One region of the Kitasatospora sp. NBC_01300 genome, then DNA from elsewhere that is predicted to be linked to it. Evidence: riboswitches for the same ligand, from Rfam matches in the RefSeq annotation. Region 1 holds a riboswitch; each other region holds the start of a gene.
What was found. Region 1 has a riboswitch for cobalamin ahead of metE (5-methyltetrahydropteroyltriglutamate--homocysteine S-methyltransferase). Riboswitches for the same ligand answer to the same signal wherever they lie in the genome.

Region 1 (7,236 bases):
CGCTGCTGCTCCTGCTCGTCCTGGCCGTGCTCGGCTACGTGGTCACCGCCCGCCGGACCGAGGCCCCGTGGGCGCGCGGGTTCACCTACTACCTGTGGCTGGCCCTGACCGTGGTGGCGATCCGGGTGGTGTTCCGGTGCGTCTTCGCCACCGGCATCACCCCGCACGACCACCTGCTCTTCTCGCTCCCGCACCTGCCCACCCCCGCCTGGTACGCGGGCATCCAGATCGGCGGGCCGGTCTCCCTGGAGGCGACCCTCTCCGCCGCCTTCGACGGGCTGCGCCTGGCCTGCCTGATCTGCTGCATCGGCGCCGCCAACACCCTCGCCAACCCCAAGCGCGCCCTGCGCGTCCTGCCCGGCGCCCTGTACGAGCTGGGCGTCGCCGTGACGGTGTCGCTCAGCGTCGCCCCGCAGCTGGTGCAGAGCGTCCAACGCGTCGCCCGGGCACGGCGGTTGCGCGCCGGGCAGCGGAAGGGCATCCGCGCGCTGCGCAGCATCGTCGTCCCGGTGCTGGAGGACGCGCTGGAGCGTTCGCTGCACCTGGCCGCCGCGATGGACTCGCGCGGGTACGGCCGCTCCGGCACCGCGAGCCGCCGCTCCCGCCGCGTCACCGGCGCCCTGATGCTGCTCGGCATGTGCGGCCTGTGCGCCGGGGTGTACGGGCTCCTGGACGGAACCGCCCCCGCCGCCCTGGGGCTTCCCGCCTTCCTCGCGGGCGCCCTGCTCTGCGTGGCGGGGCTGATCCTCGGCGGCCGGCGCGTACGGCGCACCACCTACCGGCCGGACCGCTGGCGGGCCGCCGAGTGGGGCGTCGCGGGCTGCGGGGTGACCGCCGCCGTCCTGCTGTTCGCCACCGTCGGCTATGCCGCCACCGACCTCAACCCATCGCTCTACCCGCTCAGTTGGCCGAGCCTTCCGCTCGTCCCGGTGCTCGCCCTGCTGCTGGCCGGCGCCGCCGGGGTCATCGCGCCGCCGCCCGGACGTACCCCGGGGCCCGGACGCACCCCGGAGCCCGCCGCCAGCACTCGCGCCACCAGCACCGACCGCACGACCCCCGAGGTGAGCACGTGATCCGATTCGACCAGGTCGGCGTGGTGTACGACGGCGGGACCACCCCCGTCCTGCGCGACGTCGACCTGCACATCCCGGAGGGCGAACTCTGCCTGGTGGTCGGCCGCACCGGCGTCGGCAAGTCGACCCTGCTCGGCGCCGTCAACGGCCTCGTGCCGCACTTCACCGGCGGCACCCTGGGCGGCAGGGTCACCGTGGACGGCCGGGACACCGCGCACCACCCGCCGCGCGAACTGGCCGACGTGGTGGGCGTGGTGGGGCAGGACCCGCTGGCCGGCTTCACCACCGACACGGTGGAGGAGGAACTGGCCTACGTCATGGAGCAGTTGGCCGTCCCGCCGGAGGTGATGCGCAAGCGCGTCGAGGAGACCCTCGACCTGCTCGGCCTCGCGGACCTGCGCCACCGCGCCCTGCACGAGCTCTCCGGCGGCCAGCAACAGCGCGTCGCCATCGGCTCGGTGCTCACCGCGCACCCCCGCGTCCTGGTCCTGGACGAACCGACCTCGGCGCTCGACCCGACCGCCGCCGAGGAGGTGCTCGCGGCCATCACCCGCCTGGTCCACGACCTCGGCGTCACCGTCCTGCTCGCCGAACACCGCCTGGAGCGGGTCGTCCAGTACGCCGACCGCGTCGCCTACCTGCCCGGCGACGGCACGGTCGTGCACGGGCCGCCCGCCGAGGTCTTCCGGCACACCGCGATCGCGCCGCCCGTCGTCGGCCTCGGGCGGCTGGTCGGGTGGCGGCCGTTGCCGCTCTCCGTCCGGGACGCCCGGCGTGCCGCCGCCCCGCTGCGGGAGCGGCTGAACGACGTGCCCGTTCCTCCGCCGCGCCGGGCAGCGGTGGCGGGGGAGCGGGTGCTGGACGCCCGGGGGGTGGTCGTCCGGTACGGGCCGGTGACCGCCGTCCGGGAGGTCGGGCTGGAGCTGCGGGCCGGCGAGGTCACGGCGCTGATGGGGCGCAACGGCTCGGGCAAGTCCTCGCTCCTGTGGGCGCTCCAGGGCTCCGGCCCCCGGCAGGGCGGCAGCGTGCAGGTGCTCGGAGCCGACGGCGGGCGGGCCACGGACCCCAAACGGCTCTCCGCGACCAGGGCCCGGCAGCTCGTCGGGCTCGTCCCGCAGACCCCGACCGACCTGCTGTACCTGGAGACGGTCGCCCAGGAACTCGCCCAGAGCGACCTGGAGGCCCGAAGCGCGGCCGGCCTGACCTCAGCCGGCCCGACCGCCGCCGGCCCGACCGCCGCAGGCCCGACCGCGCGGCAGATCCTCGACCGACTCGCCCCCGGGATCCCCGACGGCACCCACCCCCGGGACCTCTCCGAGGGCCAGAAGCTGGCCCTGGTCCTGGCGATCCAACTGGCCGCCGCGCCAAGGGTGGTGCTGCTGGACGAACCCACCCGAGGGCTCGACTACCACGCGAAGGAAGCGCTCACCGGCATCGTCGACGCCCTCGCCGCCGAAGGCCGTACGGTCGTCGTCTCCACCCACGACGTCGAGTTCGTCGCCGCCGCGGCCGACCGGGTGGTGGTGATGGCCGAGGGCGAGATCGTCGCCGACGGCCCCACCGCCGAGGTCATCGTCGCCTCGCCCACCTTCGCCCCCCAGACCGCCAAGATCCTCGCCCCGCTGCCCTACCTGACCACCCGGCAGGTGGCCGAGGCCCTGGAACCCGCCGAGGCCGCCCGGTGAGCGCCGTCCGGATCCCCGGCCGGGCCCGCGTCGTCGCGGCCCTGGCCGCCTTCATCGGCCTGATCGCCTTCACCTGGCCGTTCGTCGTCGCCCCCGGAAAGTTCGGCTCCTCCTACGCCCCGCCGCTGATCTTCGGCGCCCTCCTGGTCCTGGTGCTCGCCGTCGTCATCGCCGAGATCGCGGCCGGCGGCATCGACGCCAAGGCCCTCGCCATGCTCGGCGTCCTGTCCGCCGTCAACGCCGGGCTGCGCCCGCTCGGCGCCGGCACCGCCGGGGTGGAGACGGTCTTCTTCATCCTCGTCCTGGCCGGCCGGGTCTTCGGCCCGGGCTTCGGCTTCACCCTCGGCTGCACCTCGCTGTTCGCCTCCGCGCTGCTCACCGGCGGCGTCGGGCCCTGGATGCCGTACCAGATGTTCGGCTGCGCGTTCGTCGGCATGCTCGCCGGGCTCCTGCCGAGGACCCGGCGGCGGCGCTGGGAGGTGGCGATGCTGGCCGCGTACGGGGCGTTCTCCGGATACCTCTTCGGCTTCCTCCTCAACCTCTCCTTCTGGCCGTTCTCCACCGACCCGAACAGTTCCATCGCCTACCTGCCCGGCCTGCCCTTCACCGAGCAGTGGCACCGCTACCTGCTCTTCGACCTCGCCACCTCGCTCGGCTGGGACACCGGCCGGGCCGTCACCACCTTCACCGCCGTGCTCGTCGTCGGCCCGGCCGTTCTCACCGTCTTCCGCCGCGCGGCCCGCCGCGCCAACTTCGAGCCCACGGTGCGCTTCGAAGCCCCGGACGCCCCGGACGGTCGACGAGCCGCCGCGAACGGCACCGCGAACGGCACCGCCGTCGGCTCCGCGAGCGGCGAGGGAGTCTCACCATGCGGACGGCTTCCGTGAATTCCGCGTCGGCCCCGGCGGTTTGCCCCTAAGCTGGCGACGCAGCTGGTTCGTCCTGCCCGCCAGGCAGGACGTCGCAAGAGGGAACCCGGTGGGAATCCGGGACTGCCCCGCAGCGGTGAGTGGGAACGACCGCCGTCATACGCACTGGACCCGGGACGGGTCTGGGAAGCGATGGCCAGTAGGTACCGGACGCCGACAGGCCCGGTGCGCCCACGAGTCCGAAGACCTGCCCGTTGCCCGCCCGCGGACCGTTCCGCGTGCGGATATCCCGGTGACCTCGTGGGCGGGTCGGCGACCATACCAGGCGGGTCCGGCACGCGCATCGACGTGAGCCGCCGTCCGGTTCGTCATCCCTTCGCGTCCTCGTCCCGTCCCCGGGTGCTTGAGGAGCCAGACTCGCGAAGGAGAGTCCCTTGACCACGAAGTCCGCAGCCGCGGCAACCAGGGCCACCGTGTACGGCTACCCCCGGCAGGGCCAGGGCCGGGAGCTGAAGAAGGCCATCGAGGGCTACTGGAAGGGCACGGTCACCGCCGACGCCCTGCGGGAGACGGCGGTCGGCCTGCGCCGGGAGAACTGGGCGCAGCTCGCCCGGGCCGGGGTCCTGGAAGTGCCCACCGGCGACTTCTCGTTCTACGACCACGTACTGGACACCACGGTCGCCGTCGGCGCGATCCCGGCCCGCCACCGGGCGGCCGTCGAGGCGGACGCGCTGGACGGCTACTTCGCCATGGCGCGCGGCACCCAGGAGGTCGCGCCGCTGGAGATGACCAAGTGGTTCGACACCAACTACCACTACCTGGTGCCCGAACTCGGCCCGGACACCGTCTTCACCGCGGACCCGGCCAAGGCCGTCGGGGAGTTCCGGGAGGCGCTGGCGCTCGGCCACACCGCACGCCCCGTGCTCGTCGGCCCCCTCACCTACCTGCTGCTCGCCAAGCCCGCCCCCGGTGTCGCCGAGGACTTCCAGCCGATCACCCTGCTGGACCGGCTGCTGCCCGTCTACGCGCAGCTGCTGGCGGACCTGAAGGCGGCCGGCGCCGAGTGGGTGCAGCTGGACGAGCCCGCGCTGGTGCAGGACCGCACCCCGGCCGAGCTGAACACCGCCGCCCGCGCCTACCGTGAGCTGGGCGGCCTGGCGGACCGTCCGAAGCTGTTGGTCGCGAGCTACTTCGACCGCCTGGGCGAGGCCCTGCCGGTGCTGGCCAAGGCCCCGGTCGAGGGCCTGGCACTGGACTTCACGGGGCCCGCCGCGGCGAACCTGGACGATCTGGCCGCCGTCGGCGGGCTGCCCGGCAAGCGGCTGGTCGCCGGGGTGGTCGACGGCCGCAACATCTGGATCAACGACCTGGAGAAGTCGCTGGCCACCCTGGCGACCCTGCTGGGCCTGGCCGAGCGGGTCGACGTCGCCCCGTCCTGCTCCCTGCTGCACGTGCCGCTGGACGCCGCCGCCGAACGCGACGTCGACCCGCAGATCCTGCGCTGGCTCGCCTTCGCCAAGCAGAAGGCCAGGGAGGTGGCGCTGCTGGCCCGGGGCCTGCGCGAGGGCACGGGGGCGATCGCCGCCGACCTCGCCGCCAACCGCGCCGACCTCGCCTCGCGCGCCAACTCCCCGATCACCCACGACCCGGCGGTGCGCGCCCGCACCGCCGCCGTCACCGCCGACGACACCCGCCGCGCCCAGGCCTACCCGCAGCGGGCCGAGGCCCAGCGCGCCCGGCTCGGCCTGCCGCTGCTGCCGACCACCACCATCGGCTCGTTCCCGCAGACCTCCGAACTGCGGGTCGCGCGGGCCGACCTCACGGCGGGCCGGATCGACGCGGCGGCCTACCGGGAGCGGATGGAGACCGAGGTCCGGGAGGTCATCGCCTTCCAGGAGAAGGCCGGACTGGACGTCCTGGTGCACGGCGAGCCCGAGCGCAACGACATGGTCCAGTACTTCGCCGAACAGCTCACCGGCTACCTCGCCACCCGGCACGGCTGGGTGCAGTCCTACGGCACCCGGTACGTGCGCCCGCCGGTCCTGGCCGGGGACATCTCCCGCCCGCACCCGATGACCGTCGACTGGTTCGGCTACGCGCAGGGCCTCACCGACCGCCCGGTCAAGGGCATGCTCACCGGCCCCGTCACGATGCTCGCCTGGTCCTTCGTCCGCGACGACCAGCCGCTCGGCGACACCGCCCGCCAGGTCGCCCTCGCCCTGCGCGACGAGGTCACCGACCTGGAGGCCGCCGGCGCGGCCGTCGTCCAGGTCGACGAGCCGGCCCTGCGCGAGACCCTGCCGCTGCGCGCCGCCGACCGCCCGGCGTACCTGGAGTGGGCCACCGAGTCCTTCCGCCTGGCCACCTCGGGCGTCCGCGCCGACACCCAGGTCCACACCCACATGTGCTACGCCGAGTTCGGCGCGATCATGACGGCGATCGACGAGCTCGACGCGGACGTCATCTCGCTGGAGGCCACCCGCTCGCACATGGAGGTCGCCGGCGAACTCGCCGGGGCCGGCTACCCGCGCGAGGTCGGCCCGGGCGTCTGGGACATCCACTCCCCGCGCGTCCCGAGCACCGAGGAGGCCGTGGAGCTGCTGCGCGCGGGCCTCGCGGCCATCCCCGCCGAGCGGCTGTGGGTCAACCCCGACTGCGGCCTGAAGACCCGCGGTTGGACGGAGACCCGCGCCTCGCTCGACAGCCTCGTCGGCGCCGCCCGCCACCTGCGCGCGGAGCTCGCCGGCTGACCCGCCGGTGACGCGCCCCGGCCGGGCACCGCATCCTGTGCGGCGCCCGGCCGGGGCGGCTGCCCCGACGGCGGCCCGGCCGGTTTCACCCGGACCCGGGAAGCCCGAGGTTCTGGTAGATCTCCGTCGTCACCGTGGAGAAATTCATGGTCATGAAATGCAGCCCGGGAACTCCCTCGGAGAGCAGGCGGCGGCACATTCCGGTGGCGTGATCGATACCGATAGCCCGGACGGCCTTCGGGTTGTCCTGCTGCTTCAGCATGCTTTCGGAAAGCTCGCCGGGAATGGCGGCGGTGGTCAGTGTCGGAATCCTCCGAAGCGACCGGATGCTGGTCACGGGCATGATCTCCGGAATGACCGGAACGGTGCAGTCGGCCGATTCCAGTCGATCCCGGAAACGGAGGTAGCTGTCCACGTCGAAGAACATCTGGGTGATGGCGTAGTCGGCTCCGGCCCGGCACTTCTCGATGAAGTGCCTGATCTCGAAATCCCAGTCGGGGGACCTCGGGTGCAGGTCCGGGAAGGCGGCCACACCGACGCAGAAGTCGCCGGACTCCTTGATCAGCCGCACCAGGTCGGCGGCGTACTCCACCCCGTCGGGGTGGCGGTGCCAGGTGCCCAGCGGATCGCCCGGCGGGTCGCCGCGCAGCGCCAGGATGTTGCGAACGCCCTGGTCGGCGTAGTGGCCGAGGATGTTCCGCAGCTCGGCGACGCTGTGGCCGACCGCGGTCAGGTGGGCGGTCGGCGTGAGGGTCGTCTCCTGCGCGATGCGGCCGGTGACGTTCACCGTCCGCTCCCGCGTGGACCCGCCGGCGCCGTAGGTCACCGAGACGAAGGTGGGGGACAGCGCTTCCAGGCG
Region 2 (7,236 bases), on a different replicon from region 1:
CTGCGCCGCGAAGTTCCTCTGAGGTCGGTTCCTGTCGGGCGGATCGACTCTCGGCAGAGACCCTGTGGCGCAGGCTTCCTATTCTCGAAGAAACTCGTCTCGGATCCCCTCGACCAGTGCGCGCATGTCGTCTCCGTGTAGTGCTACGGCGTCGAATTCGGAGAATTTTGACAGATAGGCGTCGACATCTCGTGGATCGTGAGTGGTGATCTCTGAATGGAACGTCTCCACGATGACCAGGCGATCGTCATACATGCTGAAGCATGTCATTGGGAAGTCCGGCATTCGTCTGGCGAGGGGAATGGCCCCGATGGTCACGTTGGGAAGCCGGGACAGTGACACCAGGCGATCGAGCTGTGTAGCCATGACGGCAGGAGGGCAGATCCGCCAACGTAGTACGTGTTCACAGATGAGGAAGTGGAACTGCCGCTGGCGTTCGTACAACACGGCCTGGCGCTCCAGTCGAGCTGCGATCGTCTTCGTCTTCGCTTCTTCCGGCAGCTCTGGGTGCAAGGCGAAGACAGCCGAGACGTATTCGGCGCTCTGGAGCAGTCCAGGAATCAGCTGCCCCTGGAAGAGTCGGAGAAGGCCTGTTCGGGCTTCGATGGCTTTGATGGCGTGCTGATGCTTCCAGTGGCCCATCCGGCGGAGTTCCCGCCAGGCGACCTCTTCGGTCGCCGCGCCGCGGGCTGCCTCCAGGAACTCTGCTTTGGCTTCGCCTGATATGCCGAGCGCGGTCAGAATGAGGTCCACGTCCTGCACGCTCGGCAGGGTCTTGCCGTTTTCGATCTTCGAAAGTTTGGCCGGAGACATGGAAGCCCTGCGGGCGATGGTCTCGGCTGTCTTGTCCGAGGCGATCCGCAGCGCCCGCAGGGCTTTGCCCAAGTCCTTGTGCTGTTCTCTGCTCAAGCCGCCGAGTACTCCCCGAAGGGCACGGCGTTCGTCAGAGCGATCTCCCGGTACTGCTGGTACTCGCTCAGGTACTCGTCGGGCAGGAGTTCGGCTCCGAGGAACTGCCCTGCATCCGTGTAGTGCATCCGGTAGACTTGGGCGTCATCGAACAGCCAGAAGTCGTGGTCGGGTAGTCCGGCCACCTTCTGCCGAGCCGTGTCGATGATGCCGATCGACTCGCCGGCCGTGATGTTGCCGGGGTACGACGCCAACTCGTATCGGAGGTAGTCCGACAGGGGCGAGTGGAGGACGTGCACCCGGGCCACCTGCTTGCCCAGGTCGGTCATGGAGCGGACCCAAGGGTTGTCGGACGATTCGGGTGGCAGCCCCTTGCCCGCGAGGAAGTCGGCGAACTCGTCGCGTTCCTCGTCCACGTCGTAGACCGCCAGCGTTTCGAGCCGGAAGGCCGTTCGTTCGAACGTTTCGAAGAGGCGGCCGAAGTCTTCACCTTTGAGCACGAAAGTATCCCTCCAGGACCGTAGCGGGGATCACGACCGCCGACTCGCCGTCGGGCAGGTTCAACTCCGCGAGACGGGAAGGATCGGTGATCGCGTAACCCTGGACCACGTAGTCCCCGTTCTCGGCGCCCCACAGAGTGGGGCAATTCCCGTTCTTGCAGGACCCGTCCCCAGCCAGCCAACGCAGCATCAGGTGCCTCCAGTCGCCAGTGGTTCCTGTCTTGGCCGATGCTCCCGGCTCTCTGGGTGCAGGGTCAAGAACGCGATCTTTCCGGAACGGGAAAGTGGTTCAGCTGGCCCCGACCGGTGTGAACGCCGGGTGGGGGCGGGGGAGTTCGGGGGGATGGGGTGGGGGGTCGGGGCGGTACGGACAGAGGTGCCCCGCGCGGCGGTGGGCCGGGCGGGGCACCTCTGGGGTGGCTGAGCGGTTTAGAAGTCGTCGTCGAAGGCGACGGAGCCTTCGACGGCGACCTGGTACGCGGAGACGCGCCGCTCGAAGAAGTTGGTCAGCTCCTGGACGTTCTGGAGCTCCATGAAGCCGAACGGGTTGGTGGACCCGTAGCGGATCGGCAGGCCGAGGCGGGCGAGGCGCTGGTCGGCCACGGCCTCCAGGTACTGGCGCATGGAGTCGGTGTTCATGCCGGCGAGGCCGTCGCCGCACAGGTCCTGGGCGAACTGGAGCTCGGCCTCGACGGCCTCTTCCAGCATCTCGGTGACCTGCTTGGCCATCTCGTCGTCGAAGAGGTCGGGCTCCTCCTCGCGGACCGTGTCGACGACCGACATCGCGAAGTCCATGTGCATGGACTCGTCGCGAAACACCCAGTTGGTGCCGGTGGCCAGGCCGTGCAGCAGGCCGCGCGAGCGGAACCAGTACACGTACGCGAACGCGCCGTAGAAGAAAAGGCCCTCGACGCACGCCGCGAAGCAGATCAGGTTCAGGAGGAACGCGCGGCGGTCCTCCTTGGTCTGCAGCGAGTCGATGTGGTCGACGGCGTTCATGTACTTGAAGCAGAACTGCGCCTTCTGGCGGATGGAGGGGATGTTCTCCACCGCGGCGAAGGCCGCGTTGCGGTCCTCGGGGTCGGGCAGGTAGGTGTCGAGCAGCGTCAGGTAGAACTGGACGTGCACGGCCTCCTCGAACAGCTGGCGCGACAGGTACAGCCGCGCCTCCGGGGAGTTGATGTGCTTGTAGAGGCTCAGCACCACGTTGTTGGAGACGATCGAGTCCCCGGTGGCGAAGAAGGCGACCAGGCGGCCGATGAGGTGGCGCTCGCCCTCGCTGAGCTTGGCCAGGTCGGCGACGTCGGAGTGCAGGTCCACCTCCTCGACGGTCCAGGTGTTCTTGATCGCGTCCCGGTACCGGTCGTAGAACGACGGGTAGCGCATCGGGCGCAGGGTCAGCTCGAAGCCGGGGTCGAGCAGCATCTTCTCGCGGTCGGGGGTGCTCACTGGCAGGCCTCGCAGGACTCGGGGTTCTCCAGGGAGCAGGCCAGCGCGGCCTCCTCCTCCGGGGTGAGGGTCGGGGTGTTCACGGGCACGGGCGCGGGCGCGGCGGCGCGGGCGGTACCGGAGGCGGCCTGGGCGATCCGGGTCGCCGGGCGCGAGCGCAGGTAGTAGGTGGTCTTCAGACCGACCTTCCATGCGTAGGCGTACATCGAGCTGAGCTTGCCGATGGTCGGCGCCGCCATGAACAGGTTCAGCGACTGGCTCTGGTCGAGGTACGGCATGCGGGCCGCGGCCAGGTCGATCAGCGCGCGCTGGGGCAGCTCCCAGGCGGTGCGGTAGAGCGAGCGGACCTCGGCGGGCAGCCAGCCCAGCTCCTGGACGGAGCCGTTGGCCTCGCGCAGGGCGTCGCGGGTCTGCTGGTCCCAGACGCCGAGCTCCTTGAGCTCGCGCACCAGGTACGGGTTGACCTGGAGGAACTCGCCGGACAGCGTCTCGCGCTTGAACAGGTTGGAGACCTGCGGCTCGATGCACTCGTAGACGCCGGCGATGGACGCGATGGTCGCGGTCGGCGCGATGGCCAGCAGCAGCGAGTTGCGCAGGCCGGTCTCGGCGATGCGGGCGCGCAGCGCGGTCCAGCGGTCGGCCCACTGCGGGGCGGCCGTCGGGAAGTGGTCGATGTGCAGCTCGCCGCGGGCGGCGCGGGTCTCGCCGTAGGCCTCGTGGCGGCCCAGCTGCTCGGCCAGGTCGGCGGAGCGCTCGTACGCGGTGAGCATGATGCGCTCGGCGATGAGGGTGGACAGCCGCGCGGCCTCGGTGGAGTCGAAGTCGATCCGCAGCTTGAAGAAGACGTCCTGGAGGCCCATCACGCCGAGGCCGACCGGGCGCCAGCGGGAGTTGGAGGTGCCGGCCTCGGTGGTCGGGTAGAAGTTGATGTCCACCACGCGGTCGAGGAACGTCACGGCGGTGCGGACGGTGGCGTCGAGGCGCTCCCAGTCCATGGCGCCGAGCAGGTCGTCGACGGAGGCCCCCGGGGCGACGTGGGCGCCGAGGTTGACCGAGCCGAGGTTGCAGACGGCGGTCTCGGAGTCGTCCGTGACCTCGAGGATCTCGGTGCACAGGTTCGAGGAGTGCACCGTGCGGCCGGGGAGCGCGGTCTGGTTGGCGGCGCGGTTGGAGGCGTCCTTGAAGGTCATCCAGCCGTTGCCGGTCTGCGCCAGGGTGCGCATCATCCGGGCGTACAGGGTCTGCGCGGGGATGGTGCGCACGGCCTTGCCGGCCAGCTCGGCCTTGCGGTAGGCCTCGTCGAAGTCGGAGCCCCACAGGTCGACGAGCTCGGGCACGTCGGCGGGGGAGAACAGCGACCAGTCCTCGTTGGCGTTGACCCGGCGCATGAACTCGTCCGGGATCCAGTGCGCCAGGTTGAGGTTGTGGGTGCGCCGCGCCTCCTCGCCGGTGTTGTCGCGGAGCTCCAGGAACTCCTCGATGTCGGCGTGCCAGGTCTCCAGGTAGACGCAGGCCGCGCCCTTGCGGCGGCCGCCCTGGTTGACGGCGGCGACCGAGGAGTCGAGGGTGCGCAGGAACGGGACGATGCCGTTGGACTTGCCGTTGGTGCCGCGGATCAGGCTGCCGCGCGAGCGGATGCGCGAGTAGGACAGGCCGATGCCGCCGGCGTGCTTGGACAGCCGGGCGATCTGCGCGTAGCGGTTGTAGATCGAGTCCAGGTTGTCCAGCGGGGAGTCGAGCAGGTAGCAGCTCGACATCTGCGGGTGCCGGGTGCCGGAGTTGAACAGGGTCGGCGAGGAGGTCAGGTACTCCAGCCGGCTCATCAGGCCGTACAGCTCGGCGACCTCGCGCACCGACTGCTCGCTGTCGCCGACCGCCAGGCCGCAGGCGACGCGGAGCAGGAAGTGCTGCGGGGTCTCGATGACCTTGCGGGTGATCGGGTGGCGCAGCAGGTAGCGGGACTGCACGGTGCGCAGGCCGAAGTACTCGAAGCGGTCGTCGCCGTGGGCGTCGATCAGCGCGTCCAGGGCGGCGGCGTGCTTGGCGACGAAGGCGGCGGTGGTGTCGCCGATCAGGCCCTCGGCGTGGCCGACGGCGATCGAGGCGGCGAAGGAGCGCGAGCCCTGGCTGTTCGCCTCGTCGACGATCTCCAGGGCGAGCAGCCGGGCGGCGAGCTTCGAGTACTGGGGGTCCTCGGCGATCATCGACGCGGCGGCGTCCACGGCCAGCCCGCGCAGCTCGGCGAAGTCCGAGCCGGCGTGGCGGCCGCGCAGCGCGGCGGCGGCGACATGGCCGGGGTCCACCTGGGGGAGATCGACGCTGCGGTCGGTGAGCAGCCGAAGGAGCGCGCCACCGGGGTCGGAGACCGTCGGGTCGGTGGGGGCGGGGCCGGTGCCCTGGGCGGGCAGGGTGGCTGAGGCAGCGGTGGTCAAGGCGCTCTCTCCTGGCGGCGATCGGCGGTGGTGCTCGGGGGGTACCGGGCCGTTCGGGGCAGGGGAGCACGGCACGTACGCAGGAAGCGTCGCGCGACAGTGGCGTCCCCGGCCCGCCCGCGAGGCCCGGAAGGTAGTTCTCGTGCTGGCGCGGCCTCTGCGGGAGGGCCCGTGCGCACACCGTCGGCAGGTACTCGGACTCGCGGTGCGGCTGCTGGAGCCGCCCGCTCACCGCTGCGGGGCAGTCCCGGATTCGCACCGGGTTCCCCTGCATCGACAGCAGGATTGAGCATACATCTAGTGGTGTCTCTCTGATGCGACCCCACATGTAGTACGGCGCGGTGTGTCGGAGCGATAACCGGGGGTGCCGGGAGGAGGCGGGTCGGGGCCTTGGGGCGCCTCGGATCCGGGCTCCCGGCGCCCCGATTCCGAGCCCCTGGCGCCCTGATTCCGGGCCCCGTCGTCCTGGTTTCGATACGGAACGGTCACCGGGCGGACCGGTTGCCGGGGGCATGCCCTACGATCTGGGCGCATGAGCGGGCGAAGCGCCGAGGGGCGCGTTTCGCGAAGCGATCATCGAGCGAAGCGAGGGGGCGCGTGAGCGACGGAACTGGCGCACCCGGGCAGGGTCCGCAGGGAACGCCTCCCACCGGGCCGGGGGGCGCGCACGGTCAGCAGCCGCCGGTGGTGCCCGGCCCGGTGTTGCCGCCGAGCGGGGGCTTCGGGCCGCCGCCGGCCTCGTACGGGCCTCCGGTGCCGCCCGCGCCGCCGGTGGCGCCGCCCGGTCCGCCCGGTCCGCCCGGTCCGCCGGGGCAGCCTCCGCTGCCGCAGCCGGGGCAGCAGTGGCAGCCGAACCCCCAGGCGTACCCCCAGCAGCACCCGCAGGCACACTCCCAGCCGCATCCCCAGCAGCACCCGCAGTCGTACCCGCAGCCCCAGGCGCCGCAGCGCTCCGAGCCGAACTGGGAGGCGCTGGCGGACCGCAACGCGGCGGACGGCAAGCGCCGCCGCCGGCTGCGGGCCCTCGGCGTGGCGGTCGGGGTCGTCGTGGTCGGCGGACTGATCGCGGGCGGGGCGGTGCTGCTGACGAAGGGCGGCGACGACAAGCCGGTCGCCGGGCCGGTCACCTCGGCCTCCAGCCGGCCGTCCTCCGCCGCATCGGGTGCCGCCCAGAGCGCCGCGCCCAGTGCCGCCGCGACCCCGGGCGGGAACCCGTCCGGCACCCCGGGCGGCGCGCCGGACGACCCGTCGAAGCCGATCTGGGAGGCCGCCACCGACCCGGCGCCGCAGGACGCGGGGGCACTGTTCTCCGCGCTCCAGGTGACGGTCAACGGCGCCACCTGGAACCGGACCTTCGTCTCGCTGGACTCGCCCTGCTGGGACGGGAACTCGACGACCGGCGGGCTCGGCAAGGTCCTCGGTGACCAGGGCTGCCAGAAGGTGCTCCGGGCGACCTACGTCTCCGGCGACAGCGCGGTCACCGTCGGTGTGGCGGTCTTCGACCACAAGATCCAGGCCGAGACCTCGATGAAGAGCTACACCGGCCACCTCAAGGGCGCCGTCGCGCCGGGCGCGCCGGCCTTCTGCGCCACCCCGGGCTGCACCAACACGCACAACACCCTGGGCCGGTACGCCTACTTCACGGTCGAGGGCTCGGCGAAGGGCGGCGACGCCGCCGACGCCACCGCCACCGCGGCGGCCGCCGGCTTCGGCGAGCACGTGAAGGGCCAGCTGCTCCAGCGCGCCAAGGCCGCAGCCGCGGCCGCGCCGGGTGCGCCGGGGGCCGCCGCGGCCGGCTGATCCGCCGTGACGCCCCGGCCCCGGCGGGTTCGCTCGCCGGTGCCGGGGGAGTGTGGCAGGCTCTCGGGGCAGTCATTCGCACGAGTGTTCCGGTTGTGTCCGCCTGGGCCGGTGCCGGCGAGCAACCGGAGGAGCGGTCCGTGGCC
Region 3 (7,236 bases), on a different replicon from region 1:
TCGGAGCACCTCGGCGGGCGGCCCCGAGGCGACGATCCGGCCGGCCCGCAGCACGTACAGCAGGTCGCAGTGGCCGGCCGCCAGGTTGAGGTCGTGCAGCGCGGTGAGCACCGTCGGGCCGGCCTCCCGGACCAGCGCCAGCACGTCCAACTGGTGGGCGATGTCCAGGTGGTTGGTGGGCTCGTCCAGCACCAGCAGCCGGGGCTCCTGGACCAGCGCGCGGGCGATCAGCACCCGCTGCTTCTCGCCGCCGGACAGGCTCAGGAAGCCCCGCCCGGCCAACTGCTCGGCGCCGGCCCTGCGCAGCGCCTCGGTGCAGCGCGCGTGGTCGTCCGCGCCCGGGCCGCCCAGCCCGCGCCGGTGCGGCAGCCGGCCCATGGCGACCACCTCGGCCACCGTGAAGTCGAACTCGGCGGAGTGCTCCTGGGGGAGTGCGGCCACCCGCCGGGCGGCCTCGCGCGTGGTCAGCGCGTGCAGGTCCGCGCCGTCCAGCCGGACGGCCCCGGCGGCCGGCCGCAGCGCCCGGTAGACGCAGCGCAGCAGCGTCGACTTGCCGCTGCCGTTCGGCCCGACCAGCCCGACCACCTGCCCGGCGGCGGCGTCCAGGGTGACGTCGTGGACCAGCCGGGCGCCGGCCAGCTCGACCGAGACGGAGTCCAGGGCGAGATCCATCAGCGGCCTCCGAAGGAATAGCCGCGACGGCGCATCAGCAGCAGGAAACAGGGCACCCCGAGCACCGCGGTGACCACCCCGACCGGCAGTTCGGCGGGCGCCAGCAGGGTGCGCGAGACGATGTCCACCCAGACCAGCAGCAGCGCCCCGGCGAGCGGCGCGACCAGCAGCACCCGGCGGTGCCCGGCGCCGACCAGCATCCGGGCCAGGTGCGGCACCATCAGCCCGACGAAGCCGATCGCCCCGCTGACGGCCACCACCGTGCCGGTGACGGCGGCGGTCACCACGAACAGCTCGCGGCGCAGCCGATCCGGGTCCACGCCCAGCGAGGCGGCCGTCTCGTCGCCCATCGCGAGCGCGTCCAGCCGGCCGGCGGAGCAGGCCAGGTACGCCAGGCCGGCCAGCACGGTGGCGGCGGCGATCGGCACCGAGCCCCAGGTGGCGCCGCCGAGGCTGCCGAGCAGCCACATCATGGCGTCCCGGGCGGCCTCGCCGCGGGCGGCCGCGAAGACCATCAGCGCGGTGACGGCGGAGAAGCCGTAGGAGAGCGCGGTGCCGGTGAGCACCAGCCGCAGCGGGGTGAGCCCGTAGGCCGTGCGCGCCGCGAGGTAGACCAGCACCATGGCGACCAGCGCGGAGCCGAACGCGGAGGCCGAGATCGCCCACACCCCGAGCGAGGCGAAGGCGCCGAGCAGCAGCACGGCGTTGGCGCCGACGGCCGCGCCGGAGGAGATGCCGAGCACGAACGGGTCGGCCAGCGCGTTGCGCACCAGGGCCTGGACGGCGACCCCGGTGGCGGCCAGCCCGGCGCCGACCACGGCGGCCAGTACGGCGCGCGGCAGCCGGATCTCCCAGACGATCGCGTAGGCGGCGGCCTCCTCCGCCTCCAGCCGTCCGCCCGTCAGCCCGGCGGCCAGCAGCCGCAGGGCGCGGGGCAGGCCGATCCCGGAGGCGCCCAGTGCCACGCCGCAGAGCAGCGAGAGCAGCAGGGCGGCGGCCAGGCCGACGGCGAGCGGGAGGGCGGGTATTCGGCGGGCGGGCGGGCTCGTTGCGCCACTGCCCGCGGCTGCGGTGCTGCTCACGGTGCGCCTTGCCTCGGGCCGCGGGTGCGCGGGGGAGGCACCGGTCGGGGGCGGGTCCGGGCGCCATCCCCTCGCAGTCCACGGCGAGTTGTCGGGAGTTCAGCGGCCGGGGGCGATCGGGCTGGCGCGGCCACCAGGGCCGCGCTCACCGTTGCGGGTCAGCGCCGGATTCGCACCGGACTTCCCCCTCGGACGCCCTGGCAGCATAACAGTCGTAAAGGCTAGGCAACCCTTACCGGGCCCGGATGGGGCGTGGACGCACGACCGCCCCCGTCCGGGCTCGCGGACGGGGGCGGTCGGGTGGCGACGCGTCAGGCTCAGGCCTGCTTGGTCTCCCAGAAGATCTTGTCGACCTCGGCGATCAGGTCCAGCAGGGCCTGGCCGGTGGCGGGGTCGGTGGACGCCTTGGCGGCCGAGGCGGCCTTCAGGGTGTCGTTGATCAGCTGGTGCAGCTGCGGGTACTTCTCGAAGTGCGGGGCCTTGAAGTAGTCGCTCCACAGCACCGAGATGTGGTGCTTGACGGCCTCGGCACGCTGCTCCTTGATGATCAGGGCGCGGGTGCGGAAAGCCGGGTCCTCGTTGGCCTGGTACTTCTCCTGGGTGCCCTTGACCGACTCGGCCTCGATCCGGGCCTGCGCCGGGTCGTACACGCCGCAGGGCAGGTCACAGTGGGCGTGGGCGGTGGCGCGCGGTGCAAACAGACGAGAGAACATGGGAGTCCTTCCTTAGATCGTCTTCCCGCGCCCGAGATTACCCTTCCGCACCCGGGGTTTCGCGATCGGGCGGTGGGCCTAGGGCAAAAGGCGGACCCGGAACCGGGGTAATCCGGACATCGAACGGATCGAACGGGGTGACGGTCCGTACGGCAGACTGGGACCGGGCGGTCCGGGAGGAGGAGTCGTGGCGCGGAGCACGGAACCGGCGGGCGCGGAGCCGATGGGCACGGAACCCCGGGGGCGGGGCGGCGGCGCGGTGCCGTTCGGGCTGGTCGACGTGGCGGGCCCGTCGATGGTCCCGACCCTGCGCGAGGGCGACCAGCTGCTGGTGCGCTACGGCGCGCCGATCCGGCCCGGCGCGGTGGTGCTCTTCCGGCACCCCTTCCAGCAGGACCTGCTGGTGGTGAAGCGGGCCGCCGAGCGGCGTCCGAGGGGCTGGTGGCTGCTGTCCGACAACCGGCCGGTGGACAGCGACAGCCGCAGCTACGGCCCGGTCCCGGACGAGCTGGTGCTCGGCCGGGTGCTGCTGCGGCTGCGCCCGCGCCCGGCCTGGCTGGCGCCGGGGCGGCGGCTGGAGCGGCTGCTGCTGGGCACCCGGCTGGCCCGGGTGCCGGGCCTGGCCCGCCGCCTGGGCGTCTGGGCGGACGAGCTCTGACCCCCTGAGTCCTGCCCTGCCCTGCCCTGCCCTGCCCGGCCAGTGCCTAGCCGGCGGCGCCGAGTGCCGCGGCCTCGGCCTCCTGGCGCTTGCGGGCCCGGTACGCGGCGACGTTGGCGCGGGTCGCGCAGCGGTCCGAGCAGTAGCGGCGGGAGCGGTTGGTCGAGGTGTCCAGGTAGGCGTTGCGGCAGGGCGCGGCCTGGCAGATGCCGAGCCGGTCGGCGCCCAGCTCGGTCAGGTGGACGGCCAGGCCCATGCAGGCGACCGCGCTGAAGTGCGCGGTGGCGGTGGGCGAGTTGTCGGCCAGGTGCAGGTGCCAGCGCGGCCGGCCGGCGTCGTCCAGGTAGTCGTGCCCGGAGACCAGCGGGCTGACCGGGTACTCCATCAGCAGGCTGTTCAGCAGGTCGACGCCCCGGATCTCGTCGCCCTCGGCGGCGGCCTCGAAGACCCCGCGCAGCCTGGTCCGCACCGCCCGCAGCCGGGGCAGGTCGGACTCGTCGGCCTGTGCGGCGGCCCGCGAGGAGTCGGAGAACAGGCCGCGCACCGCGTCCACGGACGTCAGGGTGTCGGTGCCGCGCCCGGGCTCCTCGGTGTTCACCAGCCGAACGGCGAGATCGGCGTAAGAGGCGAGCTCCACGGAGGTCCTTCCAGAAGGTCGGTAACGGGCTGATTGCGTCCAGCCTATTACCTGGGTGGGGAAAACGTCGGCGCCCGGCAGGAGCAGCCTGCCGGGCGCCGGTCGGTACGGTTCTACAGCACCTTGGAGAGGAAGGCGCGGGTGCGCTCGTGCCGGGGGTCGGTGAGCACCTCGCGGGGGTTGCCGGACTCGACCACCACGCCGCCGTCCATGAACACCAGCGCGTCGCCGACCTCGCGGGCGAAGCCCATCTCGTGGGTGACGACCACCATGGTCATGCCCTCCTCGGCGAGGCCGCGCATGACGTCGAGGACGTCGCCGACCAGTTCGGGGTCGAGCGCCGAGGTGGGCTCGTCGAACAGCATCAGCTTGGGCTTCATGGCCAGAGCGCGGGCGATCGCGACGCGCTGCTGCTGGCCGCCGGAGAGCTGGGAGGGGTAGTTCTTCGCCTTGTCGGCGAGGCCGACCCGCTCCAGCAGGACCATCGCCCGCTCCCGGGCGGCGGCCTTGCTCTCGCCCTTGACCTGGACCGGCGCCTCCATGACGTTCTCGACGGCCGTCATGTGCGGGAACAGGTTGAAGCGCTGGAAGACCATGCCGATGTCGCGCCGCTTGACGGCGACCTCGCGGTCCTTGAGCTCGTAGAGCTTGTCGCCCTTCTGCTGGTAGCCGACCAGTTCGCCGTCCACCCAGAGGCGTCCGCCGTTGATCTTCTCCAGGTGGTTGATGCACCGCAGGAAGGTCGACTTGCCGGAGCCGGAGGGGCCGATCAGGCAGAACACCTCGCCCTGCTTGACCTCCAGGTCGATGCCCTTGAGCACGTGCACGGAGCCGTAGGACTTGTGGACGCCCTCGGCGCGGACCATCGGCTGTCCGGTGGCGGCGGCCGGGGTCTTGCTCAGGTCGGTCATACGTGACCACCTCCCTCGAGCCCCGGGACGACGTCGGCGCCGGTCTTCGGGGCGGGCTTCCCGGCGAACAGGCCCCGCAGCCGCTGCAACGGGGTGGGCGGGAGGGTCCGGTTGGAGCCGCGGGCGTAGTAGCGCTCGATGTAGTACTGGCCGATGGTCAGCAGCGAGGTGAAGAACAGGTACCAGAGGCTGACCACGATCAGCAGCGGGATGTTCTGGTAGTTCCGGGAGTAGATGACCTGACCGGCCCGGAAGATCTCCTCCAGGGAGATCACGCTGACCAGCGAGGTGGTCTTGAGCATCGAGATGGTCTCGTTGCCGGTCGGCGGGATGATCACCCGCATGGCCTGGGGCAGGACGATCCGGCGCATGGTCTGGAACCGGCTCATGCCGAGCGCGTGGGCGGCCTCGGTCTGGCCCTCGTCCACCGACTGGATGCCGCCGCGGACGATCTCCGCCATGTAGGCGGCCTCGTTGAGGCCGAGGCCCAGCAGGGCGGCGACGAAGGTCGGGATCAGGACGTTGGTGTCCGCGGACCAGAACTCCGGCCCCCACGGGACGCCGATCGACAGCTTGGCCCAGATCAGGCCGAGGAAGTTCCAGAACACCAGCTGCACCAGCACCGGGGTGCCGCGGAAGACCCAGATGTACATCCAGGCGGTGCCGGAGAGCAGCGGGTTCGGGGACAGGCGCATCACGGCGAGGACGATGCCGCCGATCACGCCCATCAGCATGGAGAGGACGGTCAGTTCCAGCGTGACGACCATGCCGTGCACGATGCTGTCGTGGAACAGGTACTGCCCGACGATGTCCCACTTGAAAGCGGGGTTGGTGAAGAGGGCGCTCAGCAGCATCGCCGCGAGCAGGGCGATGACGACGGCGCCCACCCAGCGTCCGGGGTGGCGGACCGGGACGGCCTTGATGGTCTCAGGCCGTCCCTCCTCCGCCTTCCCCTTGTCCAGAGAGTTCACGGTGTGGCCTCGGGGGAGAGATGGAGCAGGCGGACGGTCAGTTCACGGCGCCGTTGACGGTCGACTTGTCGAGGGCGCCGGACTCGACGCCCCACTTGGTGAGGATCTGCTTGTAGGTGCCGTCGTCGATCAGCGACTGGACGGCGCCCTGGATCGCGGGGGTGAGCTTGGAGCCCTTGGCGACGGCGACGCCGTAGGGGGCCACGCCGTAGGTGGAGCCGAGCTTCTCCAGCTGGCCGCCGGCCTGCTTGATCGCGTAGTCGACGACCTGGGAGTCGGCCATCATCGCCTGGTCGCGGCCGGAGACGACGGCGTTGGTGACGTCCGTCTGGAGGTCGAACTTGTCGCCGTCGTTCTGGATGCCCGGCTTCCCGGCCTTGGCGCAGTCCGGGTTGCGGGTGTCCTTGATCTCGTCGGCCTGGGTGGTGCCGGTCTGGACGGCGACCTTCTTGCCGCACAGGTCGGCGGGGTCGACCTTGTCGGGGTTGCCCTTCTTGACCGCGATGGCGCTGCCCGAGTTGAAGTAGGTCACCATGTCGACGATCTGCTCGCGCTCCTTGTTGTCCGTGAAGGACGACATGCCGAGCTGGAACTTGTTCGACTGGATGCCGGGGATGATCGCGGTGAAGCCGGAGTCCTGGACGTCGGCCTTCAGCCCGAGCTTGGCCGCGATGGCGTTGGCCAGGTCCACGTCCATGCCGATGACCTTGCCGCTGTCGTCCTTGAACTCGTCCGGCGCGTACGAGGCGTCCGCGCCGACCACGAGCTTGCCGGAGGACTTGACGTCGGCGGGGACGAGGGCGGCGAGCTTGTCGTCGGCCTTGACCGCGTTGACGGTCGCGGAGGCGTTGGGCGCGCCGCTGCCACCGTCGCTCTTGCTGCTGCTGCAGCCGGTCAGGACGAGGGTGACGGAGGCGGCGACCGCGCCGGCCGCGAGAAGCCGGGTGCGCTGGGTACGCGGGGTCATGAGGGGGATCTCCTCCTGAGGGAGAGGGGCGGGCGGAGCGCGCCGCGGGGGGCGGCACACCGGGCTGGCAGGGCCGTGCGGCGCTGTACGGGTGTATTTCGCTGTACGTCGTCGTACGTGCAGGGCCGGGTGGTGCGATGCCTGCGCGGCAGGGCCGCACAGGTTGCTACGGGGTACTGCTTCCGCCACCCTCCGCCGAGGTGGACGTCGAGCGAACCGCCTCGACCAGTGGCCGGCTCGATCCGAGATGGGGGGAATCCTGCCATCTGTGGACGGTCAGATGGCCCTCATCCAGATCAAAATCGGATAACGAGGGCCCGGGCTGTCCGCTATTCGGACTTATTCCGTGTTCCTGTCACCCCGTGCATAAGTATGCAGATCCCTCCGCCCGGTGCCCGGAGGCCCGCCGCCCCGGCGCGGATGCCGCCGTCGGCCACGGCGCAGGGGCGTGCGGCCGCCACGGTGACGCGCGGGTGTACGCGGAATGGCGGACACGCGATCCGGCCATCCCGCCCTGCCGGGCCCGGCGGCGGGTGTGTCAGAATTCGGTACCGGGTGACCCCCGAACGCTCGAACCAGACCGACGAGCCCCGACAGGCTCGGGGTGTCCGGGAACGGAAGTCAT
Region 4 (7,236 bases), on a different replicon from region 1:
GCCCTCGGACGAGGCGCGGCTGGACGCCGACCCGGTCCGCTGCCTGGACGCCGACGCGTCGAAGGCGATGGTCGCCGAGATCGACCAGGCCCACAAGGACGGCGACACCCTCGGCGGCGTGGTCGAGGTGCTCGCGTACGGCGTGCCGGTGGGTCTGGGCTCGCACGTGCACTGGGACCGCCGGCTGGACGCCCGGCTGGCCGCCGCGCTGATGGGCATCCAGGCGATCAAGGGCGTCGAGGTCGGCGACGGCTTCGAGCTGGCCCGGGTGCCCGGCTCGCAGGCGCACGACGAGATCGTCCCGACCCCCGAGGGCGTCAAGCGCACCTCCGGCCGCTCCGGCGGCACCGAGGGCGGCCTGACCACGGGCGAGGTGCTGCGGGTGCGTGCCGCCATGAAGCCGATCGCCACCGTGCCGCGGGCGCTGCAGACCCTGGACGTGCGCACCGGTGAGCCGGCCAAGGCGCACCACCAGCGCTCGGACGTCTGCGCCGTGCCGGCCGCCGGGATCGTCGCCGAGGCGATGGTCGCGCTGGTGCTGGCCGACGCGGTGAACGAGAAGTTCGGTGGTGACCACGTCTCCGAGACCCGCCGCAACGTGCAGGGCTACCTCGACAACCTGATCATCCGATGACCGTTCCGGTCGTTGTGCTGGTCGGCCCGCCCGGCAGTGGCAAGTCCACCGTCGGGCGGGCCCTGGCCGAGCGCCTGGGCGTCGGTTTCCGGGACACCGACGCCGACATCGAGGCGCTGGCCGGCAAGCCCATCCCGGAGATCTTCGTCGACGAGGGCGAGCCGCACTTCCGCGAGCTGGAGGTCCGGGCCGTGCGCACGGGCGCCACGGAGCACGACGGCGTCCTGGCACTCGGCGGCGGCGCGGTGATGGCCGAGGCCACCCGTGCCCTGCTGCGCGAGCTGCCGGTCGTCTTCCTGGAGGTCCCGCTGGCGGACGCGGTCAAGCGGGTCGGCCTGGACGCCCCGCGCCCGCTGCTGGCCATCAACCCGCGGGCCCGCTGGCGCGAGCTGATGGAGGCCCGCCGGCCCCTCTACCTGGAGGTGGCCACCGCCGTCGTCGACACCGCCGGCCGCACCCCCGAGCAGGTCGCGGACGCCGTACTGGAAGCACTGGAGCTGAAGACCCCCCATGACTGACCCCATCGTCAGGATTCACGTCGGCGGCAACGCCGGCCACGACCCGTACGACGTGCTGATCGGCCACCAGCTGCTCGGCGAGCTGGCGCCGCTGATCGGCACCCGCGCCAAGCGGGTCGCGATCATCCACCCCGAGGCGCTGTCCGCCACCGCCGACGCCATCCGCGAGGACCTGCTCGGCGAGGGCTACGAGGCGATCGCGCTCCAGGTGCCCAACGCCGAGGACGCCAAGAGCGCCGAGGTCGCCGCGTACTGCTGGTCGGTGCTCGGGCAGACCGGCTTCACCCGCAGCGACGTCGTCGTCGGCCTCGGCGGCGGCGCCACCACCGACCTGGCCGGCTTCGTCGCCGCGACCTGGCTGCGCGGCGTCCGCTGGATCTCCATGCCCACCACGCTGCTCGGCATGGTCGACGCGGCCGTCGGCGGCAAGACCGGCATCAACATCGCCGAGGGCAAGAACATGGTCGGCGCCTTCCACCCGCCGGTGGGCGTGCTGGCCGACCTCGACACCCTGGCGACCGTGCCCAAGCACGACTACGTCTCCGGCCTCGCCGAGGTCATCAAGTGCGGCTTCATCGCCGACCCGGCCATCCTCGACCTGATCGAGGCCGACCCGGAGGGCGCCAAGACCCCGGACGGCCGGCACACCGTCGAGCTGATCCGCCGCGCCATCCAGGTCAAGGCCGACGTGGTCTCCGGGGACCTCAAGGAGTCCGGCCGGCGCGAGATCCTCAACTACGGCCACACCCTCGGCCACGCCATCGAGCGCAACGAGCGCTACAAGTGGCGGCACGGCGCCGCGATCTCCATCGGCATGGTCTTCGCCGCCGAACTCGGCCGCCTGGCAGGCCGGTTGGACGACGAGACGGCCGACCGGCACCGCACCGTGCTGGCCTCCGTCGGCCTGCCGCTGCGCTACCAGGCGGACGCCTGGCCGAAGCTGCTGGACGCCATGAAGATCGACAAGAAGTCGCGCGGCGACCTGATCCGCTTCATCGTCCTGGACGGCCTCGGCAAGACCTCCGTCCTGGAGGGCCCCGACCCGTCCCTGCTGGTCGCCGCCTACGCGGAGGTCTCGGCGTGACCAGGGTCATGGTGCTCAACGGCCCCAACCTCGGGCGGCTCGGCAGCCGCGAGCCGGACGTCTACGGCGCCACCTCCTACGCCGGGCTGGTCGAGCGCTGCACCGCGCTCGGCAAGGAGTTCGGCTTCGAGGTCGAGGTGCACGAGACCAACTCCGAGCAGCAGATGGTGGAGTGGCTGCACGAGGCGGCCGACGGCAAGGTGCCCGTGGTGATCAACCCGGGCGCGTTCACGCACTACTCGTACGCGATGCGGGACGCCGCCTCGCAGCGCACCGCGCCGCTGATCGAGGTGCACATCTCCAACCCGTACGCCCGGGAGACCTTCCGGCACACCTCGGTGATCGCCGCGGTGGCCTCCGGCACCATCGCGGGATTCGGGCTCGGCTCCTACGAGCTGGCCCTGCGCGCCCTGGCCGAGCAACTCACCACGCGCTGACGCCTGGTCAGCGGCCCGGCGGCGGACTGTGCCCGCCGCCGGGCCGCCGTGTAGTCTCCCCGCTGAGAGGTGTCGGGAGGTGACCGTGACGCAGTACGCCGGGGGTGGGCACGTCCCGCCGCGTCCCGCCGCTCCGCCGGGGCCGCAGCCGCCGGGGGCCGCCGCGCCGCCGCCGGTGCCGCCCGCTCCGGCTCCTGTTCCCGCGCCCGTTCCCACCGCCGCGCCGCCGGTGCCGGCCGCTCCTGTTTCCGCGCCCGCCCCGGCCGCACCCGCACCCGGCGCGCCGGCCCCCGTCGGGGCCACCGGGCACTTCGTGCTGCCCTCCGGCACGCCCGTGCAACTCCCCGCCCACCCGCCGCAGCGGCACGCGCCCACCAGTCCGATCGCCGTCCTGCTGATCGGCCCGGCCGGGGCGGGCAAGACCACCGTCGCCCGGTACTGGGCCGAGCGCCGGCCCAGCCCGACCGCGCACATCAGCCTGGACGACGTCCGCGAGTGGGTGCAGTCCGGCTTCGCCAACCCGCAGTCCGGCTGGAACAACGCCTCCGAGGCGCAGTACCGGCTGGCCCGCCGCACCTGCGGCTTCGCCTGCCGCAACTACCTGGCCAACGGCATCTCCTGCATCATCGACGACGCCGTCTTCCCGGACCGCCCGGCCATCGGCCTCGGCGGCTGGAAGCGGCACATCGGCCCCGGCATGATCCCGGTCGTGCTGCTGCCCAGCCTGGACTCCGTGCTGCACCGCAACGCCCGGCGCGGCGGCACCCGGCGGCTCGGTGACGAGGAGGTGGCGCGGATCCACGGCCGGATGGCGGGCTGGTACAACTCCGGGCTGCCGATCATCGACAACTCGTACCTGGACGTGGCCGGCACCGCCGCCGAGCTGGACCGCGTCATCCTGGCCCGGCTGATGGGCATGCCGGTGCGCTGACCTGCGACGATCCGGCGGTGTCGGTACCGGCTGCGATGATGTGCGGGTCCTGTCGAACCACCCCGGGGGAGCTGACGCCCGTGCCGGAAGGCCACATCATCCACCGCCTCGCCGCCGAGAACCGGAAGGCCTTCGGCGGCCGCCCGGTCGAGGTGTCCAGCCCGCAGGGCCGGTTCGCCGACGAGGCCAAGGCCATCGACGGGCAGCTGCTCACCGCGGCCGAAGCCGTCGGCAAGCACCTGTTCCTCGGCTTCGAGGAGGGCGCCTGGGTGCACGTCCACCTCGGCCTCTACGGCGGCTTCGCCTTCGGCACCGGGCCCGCGCCCGAGCCGGTCGGCCTGGTCCGGCTGCGGCTGGCCAACGACGACGGCTACGCCGACCTGCGCGGGCCCAACACCTGCGCGCTGGTCACCGACGCGGAGAAGGCCGCCGTCGCCGCCCGGCTGGGCCCCGACCCGCTGCGCGCCGACGCCGACCCGCAGGCCGCCTGGCGCCGGATATCGGCCAGCCGGACGACCGTCGCCGCGCTGCTGATGGACCAGAAGGTGCTGGCCGGGGTGGGCAACGTCTACCGGGCCGAGGTGCTGTTCCGCCACGGGATCAACCCGCACCGCGCCGGCCGCGACCTCACCCGGGCCGAGTGGGACGCGATCTGGGCCGATCTGGTCGCCCTGATGCACGAGGGCGTCGGCGCGGGCCGGATCGACACCGTCCGCCCCGAGCACACCCCCGAGGCGATGGGCCGCCCGCCGCGCGTCGACGACCACGGCGGTGAGGTGTACGTCTACCGGCGGGCCGCGATGCCCTGCCTGGTCTGCGGCACCGACGTCCGGACGGAGCAGCACGCCGCGCGCAACCTCTTCTGGTGCCCCGCCTGCCAGGCGGCCTGACCGGGCACTGTCCGGCCGGTCAGCCGACGGCCGTGCTGGGCTCGTGGTGTTCGGCGGCGGCGCACGCGTCGAGGAGGGGGCGCAGGGCCTCGTCCACGAGCCGGTAGCGCACGACCCGCCCGTCCTTGTCCCCGGCGACCACACCCGCGGTGCGGAGCAGCCGCAGGGCCTGGGACACGGCGGGGTCGCGCATGCCGGTGGCGACGGCGAGGTCGGAGACGGCGAGCGGGCCGGCCCGGTGGAGGGCGAGCAGGAGGGCGAGCCGCCCGGGGTCGGCGAGCAGGGAGAACCGCTCGGCCCAGGTGCGGACGTGCGCGGGGTCGCCGATCGCGGCGATGGCCTCGCAGACCCGGTGTCCGTCGATGGTGCGGTGGCCCGCGCGGTCGGCCGGTACGAGATGCATGCGCACATTGTTGCAGGAGGGGGCCTGTGATCCTGGACACCTGCGCAGGTACGCAGCCTTGCAAGGGTGGGTCCTGGCCCCTACGGTGTTCCCCGCCGTGGTGCTCGGGAAGACCGGTGACGGATCCTCAGGGGTCCCAGTCCGGAGCGGCCCTCGCCACTGTGATCGGGCCATCGTGATCGTCGACGATGGAGAGACGTCCGTACCCACGACGCCACTGGGAGCCTCGCGCACCTGGGAAGGCGGGTACGGGACCCCCGTAAGCCAGGAGACCGGCCACGGCATCTCACGAAGTGTTTCCACGAGGTGCTGGAGCGTGACCCGAATGACCCTGCCCGAAACCGCCGCGGCTGCCGAGGCACCGGCGACACCGTCCGTGCTGCCCACGTTCCGCTGGAAGCGCGAGGACACCGTCCGCACGGCCGGGCTGATGGGGGTGATCCTGGCCATGCACGTGGTGGCCTTCGGGACGCTCATCTTCCTGGTCGCGCCCCACAACTACGCGGTCGGCACCCAGGTCTTCGGGGTGGGCCTCGGGATCACCGCGTACACCCTCGGCATGCGGCACGCCTTCGACGCCGACCACATCGCGGTGATCGACAACACCACCCGCAAGCTGATGGCGGACGGCAAGCGGCCGGTCTCGGTCGGCTTCTGGTTCGCCCTCGGGCACTCCTCGATGGTGGTGCTGATGGCCGCCCTGGTGGCGGGCGGCGCGCAGCTGGCCAGCACGCTGATGGACGACGACTCGACCACCCACAAGTGGCTCGGGATGGTCGGCACGACGGCCTCCGGCGCGTTCCTCTACCTGATCGGCGCGCTCAACCTGGCCGCGCTGCTCGGCATACTCAAGGTGTTCCGGGCGATGCGGGCCGGGTCGTACGACGAGGCGCAGCTGGAGGAGCACCTCAACTCGCGCGGCTTCATGGCCCGGGTGCTGAACCGGGCGACCCGGTCGATCACCCGGCCCGGGCAGATGTTCCCGGTGGGCATGGTGCTGGGGCTGGGCTTCGACACCGCGACCGAGGTCACCCTGATGGTGATGGCCGGGTCGGGCGCGGCGGCCGGGCTGCCCTGGTACGCGATCGTCTGCCTGCCGCTGCTGTTCGCGGCCGGGATGAGCCTGTTCGACACCCTGGACGGGACGTTCATGAACTTCGCGTACCAGTGGGCCTTCGCCAACCCGGTCCGGAAGGTGTACTACAACCTGACGATCACCGGGCTGTCGATCGCGGTGGCCTTCGTCATCGGCACCATCGAACTGGTCGGCGTGCTGCACGAGAAGCTCGATCTGACCGACCCGGTCACCGGCTGGATCGCGGGCATCTCGCTGGACAACGTCGGCTACGCGATCGCCGGGCTGTTCGTGGTGGTCTGGGCCGCGGCGATCGCCTACTGGAAGCTGGCCCGGGTGGAGAAGCGCTGGGCGGCCGCCGAGTAGCGACGGCAGCGAACAGCGAGCAGCGACGGCGCCTTCCCCGGGATCCCGGGGAAGGCGCCGTTTCGGCGTTGCGGGGCGTTGCCGGTCAGTGCCGGTCGCCGTAGCGCCGGCGGAACCGCTCGACCCGGCCGGCGGTGTCCATGACGCGGGACTGGCCGGTGTAGAAGGGGTGGCTGGCCGAGGAGATCTCGACGTCGATCACCGGGTAGGTGTTGCCGTCCTCCCACTCGACGGTGCGGTCGCTGGTGACGGTCGACCGGGTGAGGAAGGCGAGGCCGCCGACCTTGTCGCGGAAGACGACGGGGCGGTAGGCGGGGTGGATGCCGGGCTTCATGGCGGGCTCCTTCGGGCGGGCTGGTGGGCTGGCTGGCCGGCGGGGTTCGGCTCGGGTGGGGTTCGGCTCGGGCGGGCGGGGTTCAGCGCTCTTCGCGGAAGTCGACGTGCCGGCGCGCGACCGGGTCGTACTTGCGCAGGACCATCCGGTCCGGGTCGTTGCGGCGGTTCTTGCGGGTCACGTACGTGTAGCCGGTGCCGGCGGTGGAGCGGAGCTTGATGACGGGGCGCAGTTCACTGCGGGCCATGGGTGTCCTCCCGGGTTGGCGGGGTGTTCGGGGCTGGGACGAAACCGTACATCGAAATGGAAGTCATTTTCATCTGGTGTAACGTGAGCTCCGTCCTGCCCATTCCCGGACGCCAGGGAGCACCCATGTCCGCCCACTGCCAACTCACCGGCCGTCGGCCCGGATTCGGCAACGCGATCTCGCACTCGCACCGCCGCACCCGCCGCCGCTTCGACCCCAACATCCAGCACAAGCGCTACTGGCTGCCCGGCGAGGGCCGGTACGTCCGGCTCACCCTCAGCGCCAAGGGCATCCGCACCATCGACACGATCGGCATC

Region 2: it holds a riboswitch for cobalamin, as region 1 does, so the genes downstream of both, OG556_RS12920 (ribonucleoside-diphosphate reductase subunit alpha) here and metE (5-methyltetrahydropteroyltriglutamate--homocysteine S-methyltransferase) in region 1, are expected to answer to the same signal.
Region 3: it holds a riboswitch for cobalamin, as region 1 does, so the genes downstream of both, OG556_RS12780 (FecCD family ABC transporter permease) here and metE (5-methyltetrahydropteroyltriglutamate--homocysteine S-methyltransferase) in region 1, are expected to answer to the same signal.
Region 4: it holds a riboswitch for cobalamin, as region 1 does, so the genes downstream of both, OG556_RS05980 (HoxN/HupN/NixA family nickel/cobalt transporter) here and metE (5-methyltetrahydropteroyltriglutamate--homocysteine S-methyltransferase) in region 1, are expected to answer to the same signal.

Annotation. Positions count from the first base shown of each region.
Region 1 covers NZ_CP108409.1:699,302-706,537, reverse strand. Annotated here, with positions in the region: gene OG556_RS36750 (CbiQ family ECF transporter T component) at 1-1,073, shown strand, start outside; gene OG556_RS36745 (ATP-binding cassette domain-containing protein) at 1,070-2,758, shown strand; gene OG556_RS36740 (ECF transporter S component) at 2,755-3,645, shown strand; cobalamin riboswitch at 3,675-3,897, shown strand; gene metE (5-methyltetrahydropteroyltriglutamate--homocysteine S-methyltransferase) at 4,062-6,377, shown strand; gene metF (methylenetetrahydrofolate reductase [NAD(P)H]) at 6,463-7,236, opposite strand, start outside.
Region 2 covers NZ_CP108408.1:2,936,754-2,943,989, reverse strand. Annotated here, with positions in the region: gene OG556_RS12935 (helix-turn-helix domain-containing protein) at 79-909, opposite strand; gene OG556_RS12930 (DUF6879 family protein) at 906-1,409, opposite strand; gene OG556_RS12925 (ribonucleotide-diphosphate reductase subunit beta) at 1,839-2,834, opposite strand; gene OG556_RS12920 (ribonucleoside-diphosphate reductase subunit alpha) at 2,855-5,266, opposite strand; cobalamin riboswitch at 5,458-5,600, opposite strand; gene OG556_RS12915 (hypothetical protein) at 6,044-7,090, shown strand; gene OG556_RS12910 (glycoside hydrolase family 26 protein) at 7,231-7,236, shown strand, end outside.
Region 3 covers NZ_CP108408.1:2,899,724-2,906,959, reverse strand. Annotated here, with positions in the region: gene OG556_RS12785 (ABC transporter ATP-binding protein) at 1-672, opposite strand, end outside; gene OG556_RS12780 (FecCD family ABC transporter permease) at 672-1,754, opposite strand; cobalamin riboswitch at 1,844-1,983, opposite strand; gene sodN (superoxide dismutase, Ni) at 2,072-2,467, opposite strand; gene sodX (nickel-type superoxide dismutase maturation protease) at 2,691-3,125, shown strand; gene OG556_RS12765 (CGNR zinc finger domain-containing protein) at 3,172-3,762, opposite strand; gene OG556_RS12760 (amino acid ABC transporter ATP-binding protein) at 3,876-4,673, opposite strand; gene OG556_RS12755 (amino acid ABC transporter permease) at 4,670-5,644, opposite strand; gene OG556_RS12750 (ABC transporter substrate-binding protein) at 5,682-6,611, opposite strand.
Region 4 covers NZ_CP108408.1:1,384,933-1,392,168, reverse strand. Annotated here, with positions in the region: gene aroC (chorismate synthase) at 1-634, shown strand, start outside; gene OG556_RS06010 (shikimate kinase) at 631-1,152, shown strand; gene aroB (3-dehydroquinate synthase) at 1,145-2,236, shown strand; gene aroQ (type II 3-dehydroquinate dehydratase) at 2,245-2,673, shown strand; gene OG556_RS05995 (AAA family ATPase) at 2,753-3,604, shown strand; gene OG556_RS05990 (Fpg/Nei family DNA glycosylase) at 3,685-4,494, shown strand; gene OG556_RS05985 (ArsR/SmtB family transcription factor) at 4,514-4,897, opposite strand; cobalamin riboswitch at 4,979-5,193, shown strand; gene OG556_RS05980 (HoxN/HupN/NixA family nickel/cobalt transporter) at 5,223-6,338, shown strand; gene OG556_RS05975 (type B 50S ribosomal protein L31) at 6,424-6,672, opposite strand; gene rpmG (50S ribosomal protein L33) at 6,755-6,919, opposite strand; gene rpmB (50S ribosomal protein L28) at 7,045-7,236, shown strand, end outside.